Regions from separate parts of the Ruminococcus intestinalis genome, predicted to be linked through region 2. Evidence: predicted binding sites of a transcription regulator. Region 2 holds the regulator's gene; the other holds the start of a gene.
The links. Region 2 encodes HrcA, which represses chaperone genes, less so after heat shock. Its sites were predicted from a motif close to TGTTAGCACTCNNNNNNNNNGAGTGCTAACA; they were not measured.

Region 1: the regulator HrcA is predicted to act here: its motif matches at 1,941-1,971, upstream of H8R91_RS01850 (co-chaperone GroES).

The regions. Positions count from the first base shown of each region.
Region 1 covers NZ_JACOPS010000001.1:374,235-377,433, reverse strand. Annotated here, with positions in the region: gene metK (methionine adenosyltransferase) at 1-182, shown strand, start outside; gene H8R91_RS01855 (Mbeg1-like protein) at 663-1,817, shown strand; gene H8R91_RS01850 (co-chaperone GroES) at 2,008-2,292, shown strand; gene groL (chaperonin GroEL) at 2,329-3,199, shown strand, end outside.
Region 2 covers NZ_JACOPS010000003.1:175,443-178,641, forward strand. Annotated here, with positions in the region: gene dnaK (molecular chaperone DnaK) at 1-457, opposite strand, end outside; gene grpE (nucleotide exchange factor GrpE) at 518-1,066, opposite strand; gene hrcA (heat-inducible transcriptional repressor HrcA) at 1,086-2,114, opposite strand; gene H8R91_RS07760 (sugar-transfer associated ATP-grasp domain-containing protein) at 2,396-3,199, shown strand, end outside.

The sequences.
Region 1 (3,199 bases), on a different contig from region 2:
TTTCAGACGCTGTGGAAAAGGTATTTGACTGCCGTCCGAATTCTATTATTGAGCAGTTAAAGCTTAAAGAAACAAAGTATCGTCCGCTTGCCGCTTACGGTCATATGGGCAGAGAAGAACTCGGCGTTGCTTGGGAAAAGACAGACAAAGCACAGGCTCTCGTTAAAGCTATTAACGAATAATTATTAAAACAAATACACAAACCGCTCTTCTAAAAAATTCTTAGGAGAGCGGTTTTTATAATTTGTCGGTTCTATCCTTAAGTCAAAAAATTATAAAAGGTTGACCAAACTTTTATAATTATTTAGATTATAAAAGAAAGTTGTAAACAATTGCGAAATTCAAAACAATATATCCGTTACAGATGATTTTAAAATATTTATCTGCGACCTCTTTGCCAAGACTGCGGCAGGTATGCTTGTGAACGGTTTTAAAAACAAAAAAATTCGGTGAAGATAAAGCAATATTAAATATACAGGTAATATTCAATATACAGGTAATATTCAATTCTTTACCTGACATTTTAAGACGAGCACAACAAAAATAAACTTAAAATTGCCCATTGCATATTTTGCAGTGGGCTTTCTGAATTTTATGTGAATTATATTGCTTTTTAAGTGCAAATTTTATAAAATTTAATTATTAATATTGCGAGGTGGGTTATGAATAATCTTATAAACTATTTAAAATGGCGTGGCGATTTAGGTTTTGATATTTCACCTTTAAACGAAGTTGACGCTCTTATATTTTCAGAGCTTGTTTATCTTGATTTTTCGGGATATACAGAAAAATCACAGCTTCCGCTTTCCGACATAAATAAACTTTATTTTAAAGAAAAGCGTGATGTTGTTTTTAAAGATTACTATGTATTTAAAGATTTTTACAACACAGTCGGCAAGGAAATAACCAAGTTATTATCCGAATCAGCTAAAAGCAACAGGTTAAAAAATATATATGTATCGGATTTTGCGGCATATGACTGCGAAGATAATCCAATGCAATTCGGCGCTTGCACTTTTCATTTTGATACAGATAAATTATTTATCGCTTACCGTGGCACAGACAATACGCTCAACGGTTGGAAAGAAGATTGTATGATTGCCATAACCGACAATATTCCCTCACAGCTTAACGCAGCGGCATATCTGAGTATGGTTGCAAACAAATATCCAAACAGCGAAATATACCTCGGAGGTCACTCCAAAGGCGGAAATCTCGCAATCTATTCCGCTGTAAATACTTTTCCTGAAATCAAAGACAGAATAATAGCTGTATATAACAACGACGGTCCGGGTTTTTCAAAGGAATTCATAGAAAGTGAGCAGCACAAAGAAATTGCCGACAGAATCACTACCTTTGTTCCGCAGTCATCATTTGTGGGTATGTTACTTGAGCATGATGAAGATTATATAATAGTAAAAAGCGCAAGTCATTCTTTCTGGCAGCACGATGCTTTCAGCTGGAATGTAGTAGGCACACACTTTGTACACCTTGATGAAGATACCAAGAGTATTAAATTTGCCGAAAAAAATATGAAAGAGCTTATTGACGGACTTACAACCGAACAGAAAAAACAAATCATAGACTCTGTATTTCAAATTATGGCAGAAGGCGGTAAAATCACCTTTGACGACATACGAAAGGCAGGCATAAAAAATATACCGACCATGATTAAAGCATTTAATAAGATAGACAATGAATCTAAAAAGGCTCTTACGGACGGAATTGCATTGCTTGCAAAACTTTCCATTAAAAACGGCTATGAAATAAATAAACCTGAACCTAAAGGTAAACTAAAGAAAAAAGGGCTTGTTTAAGTTATTTTAGTTCTATATACGAATTATAATGCAGTGCTGTACAAATAAATTTAATTGTTTATAAATTAAAGGTCAAATTTAGTCAAATTTCTCTTGACATTTCTAAAAAATGGTATAAAATATAATTAGCACTCAAGGATACAGAGTGCTAACCGAAATAACACATAAACTTTTTAGGAGGATTTATATTATGAGTATTAAACCATTACTTGACAGAGTAGTATTACAGGTTGAAGAAGCCGAAGAAAAAACAAAGAGCGGTATCATTCTTTCATCTGCCGCACAGGAAAAGCCACAGTTTGCAAGAGTAGTTGCAGTAGGCCCCGGCGGTGTTGTAGACGGCAACGAAGTTAAGATGTATGTAAATGTCGGCGACAAAGTAATCGCAAGCAAGTATGCAGGCACAGAAGTTAAGATTGACGGTGAAGAGTACACAATCGTTCGTCAGTCAGATATTCTTGCAACAGTAGAATAATTATTTTTATTTGATATATTTTGGAGGTAATTAATTATGGCTAAACAAATTGCTTATGGTGAAGAAGCAAGAAAATCTCTTATGAGAGGTATTGACCAGCTTGCTGATACAGTTAAAATCACACTCGGCCCTAAGGGCAGAAATGTTGTACTTGACAAAAAGTACGGCGCTCCGCTCATCACAAACGATGGTGTAACAATTGCTAAGGAAATTGAGCTTGACGACCCATTTGAGAATATGGGCGCACAGCTTGTTAAGGAAGTTTCAATCAAAACAAACGATGTTGCAGGTGACGGTACAACAACAGCTACACTTCTTGCTCAGGCTCTTATCAGAGAGGGTATGAAGAATGTAACAGCAGGTGCAAACCCAATGGTTCTTAAGAAAGGTATTGCAGACGCTATCAATGTTGCGGTAAAGGCTGTTTCTGACAACAGCAAGCAGGTTTCAGGTTCTGACGATATTGCAAGAGTTGCTACAGTTTCTTCACAGGATGAGTTCATCGGTAAGCTCATTGCCGAGGCTATGGAAAAGGTTACAACAGACGGTGTTATCACAGTTGAAGAGTCAAAGACAGCCGAAACTTACAGCGAAGTTGTAGAAGGTATGATGTTTGACCGTGGTTACATTGCTCCTTATATGGTAACAGATACAGACAAGATGGTTGCAGAACTTGACAACCCATACATTCTTATTACAGATAAGAAGATTTCAAATACACAGGAAATTCTCCCTATTCTTGAGCAGATTGTTCAGTCAGGCAGAAAACTCCTTATCATTGCCGAAGATGTAGAGGGCGAAGCTCTTACAACTCTCGTACTCAACAAGTTAAGAGGTACATTTACTTGTGTTGCTGTTAAAGCACCGGGCTTTGGCGACAGAAGAAAAGAAATGTTACAGGATATCG
Region 2 (3,199 bases):
GAGCAGCTGCTGTAGGCTCGTTGATAATTCTCTTTACATCAAGACCTGCAATCTTACCTGCATCCTTAGTAGCCTGACGCTGTGCGTCTGTAAAGTAAGCAGGAACTGTAATAACTGCCTGTGTTACCTTTTCGCCGAGGTATGCTTCAGCGTCTGCCTTTAACTTTGAAAGAATCATAGCTGAAATTTCCTGCGGTGTGTACTGCTTGCCGTCAATTGATACTTTATATGATGTACCCATTTCTCTCTTAATAGAAGAAACTGTCTTGTCAGGGTTTGTGATAGCCTGGCGCTTTGCAACCTGACCTACCATACGCTCGCCGTCTTTTGAGAAAGCAACAACGGAAGGAGTTGTTCTTGCGCCCTCGGCGTTAGGAATAACTACAGGCTCGCCGCCTTCGATAACTGCTACACATGAGTTTGTTGTACCTAAATCTATACCTATTGTCTTTGCCATAATGAATTCCTCCTGAATATATTTGTTTTACTTTTATACTGATTTATTTATATAAAGGTCTTAGTCGCAATTTGCAACCTGAACCATTGCATGACGAATAATTTTATCGCCGATTTTGTAACCTGTCTGGAACACCTGTGAAATACAGTTCTTTTCAAAATTCTCATCGTCAATCTTTGAGATTGCGTTGTGAATTTCCGGATTAAACTCCTCACCCTGCGCACCGAAAGGCTCAACCTTGAGCTTTTCAAGCGACTTTGCAAGCTGATTTGAAATAAGCTCAATGCCCTTTAAAATTTCGGGGTCACAATCTTTTAAATTTGTAATAGCCATCTGAATACTGTCTGCTACAGGCAAAAGCTCTGTAACCGCCTTTGCTGTTGCGTCATCATAAATAGAAAGCTTTTCGTTTGCTGTACGCTTGCGGTAGTTGTCATACTCGGCACAAAGGCGAAGATATTTGTCTTTCTGTGAGTTGAGTTCCTCCTCAAGTTCAGCTATTTTTTTGGCGGTTTCATCAATCTCTTCCGTAACCGCTTCAGCTGTCTGTTCGGATGTATTCTCGTTTACAACAGCTTCGTCTTTTGTCACTTCTTTTTTCTTTGACATATTACCTTTCCTTTCTATATTAATGCTCTATAAGCTCGCTTATTATTTTACTTACACATTCGCTTATACATTCTATAATCGAAATCACTCTGCCGTAATCCGTTCGTATCGGAGCTATTACGGCAAGCGTACCGGACGGTGTATCTTTTACGCTGTAGCTTGAAGAAATTACCGAGCTGTACGCAAGTTCTATACGGCTGTTTTCTGTACCTATACTTACCGAAGTACCTATCGGCAGGCTTGTAAGAACACCTGCAAGATCTCCTTTTCTTGAAAGAAGTTCAATTACATTTCTTGCCGCAAGAAAATTTACATTCTGCATAAACAACGGCTTTGTCTGACCGCTCAAAAAGATTCCGACTTCGTTTGCCTTGTCTGCCGCATCTTTTATCGCCGTAAGCACACTTGGCATAAAGAGCGATAACTCGCCAAATCTTGCCGCTGCCGTCTGTATAAACGGACGATTTATCGAAGAAAGCCTTACTCCGTCAAACAATTCGTTAAGCGCTTTGTCAAACACTTCAAGGATTTCGGGAGTGATTATAAATTCGCATCTGAAAAGCTGATTTTTTATAATGCCGTTTGAGGCAATTACAACAGTCATTGCCGTGTGCGAACCCGTCTGCACAAAGCTGATTTTGTGAATCCTGCTTTCTGCGGAATTCGGTGTTGTGGCAACTGCGGTAAGTCCTGTCAGCTCCGAAAGAAGATCTGCCGCCGATTTTAAAATATTTTCGGGTGATTCGGCATTTCTGTAAAGTTTATCCTCCACAAGTTCTCTGCCCCGCTGTGACACCGCCACAATCTTCATAAGATTGTCAACATAGTATCTGTAGCCCTGCTGAGTAGGTATTCTGCCTGCCGATGTATGCGGCTGAACAAGATAACCCTTTTGTGTGAGGTCTGCCATATCATTTCTTACCGTAGCCGATGAAACTTTTAAATCCGTTTCGTCTATCAGAGTTTTTGAACCTACAGGCTCACCTGTCTTTATAAAGTTTTCAACAACAGCCGAAAGAATTTTTTGCTTTCTTTCCGCAAGCTCCATAGGTATCACCTCTCTGCCTGCGTTTTTTGTTGTTTTAGCACTCTCTGTGTGTGAGTGCTAACTCTTATGCTTATACTATAATCTTAAAGTCAGCAAAAGTCAAGAGTTTTATCAGAAAAATTTTACTTTTCAAAAACTTTTCACAAATCCGTCACCATTATTGACATTTCAGCGCAAAATATACTATAATGGAAGTTATATTGACAAATACACCCTTAACTACACAAAATGGCTTAAATTAGCCGTAATTTTGATACAACTAAGATACAAAAGAGGTTATTATGAGAATCGGTTACTTTTTCAGAGTTTGCTCCGGCGCAACATTCAGCAAACTTTCCGGCGCAATAAATACCGTTCACACAAAATCCGGCAAAAACAAAGCCGGCATTTTCTTTGATATGGTAGGTTGCTTTTTTAAATACAGAGCGGGATATAATGACTATGTTCTGTTTGAATACTACAATATGACTGCAGACCAACGCAAAACGTATATGACACGCTTTAAAAACAAGCGTTTTATGTTAATGCAGAACGATCTTACAAGTGCCGAAATATTTAACGATAAAAGATTATTTGATACCAGATTTGCAAAATATCTTGGCAGACGGGTACTTGTAATTGAGGAAAAAATTACTTTGGAGCAATTCAGCGAATTTATTAAGCCTTGGGATGTTTTCATTGCAAAGCCTGCTTTCGGCGAATGCGGCAAAGGCATTGAAAGACTTGTTAAAGCGGACTTTAAGAGTGACGAAGAATTTTATAATTATGTTTTTGACAAAGAAAACGAATTCGGTGTACTTGAAGAGGCAATAAAACAACACCCCGATGTTTCAAAAATTTATCCTCACTCAATTAACTGCTTAAGAATTGCCACACTTGTGGTAGACGGCAAGCCGAATATTTTGTATGCGGTGTTTAAAACAGGAAATAACGGTAAATTTGTAGATAATCTTGAAAACGGCGGTTTTGCCTGTCACTTTGACCTCGATACAGGTACGGTAACAGGGCCGGGACATACTTCCGATATGGAAATTGCATACGAACACCCGTATTCGGGAATAAAATTTAAAGGTTTTAAAATTCCT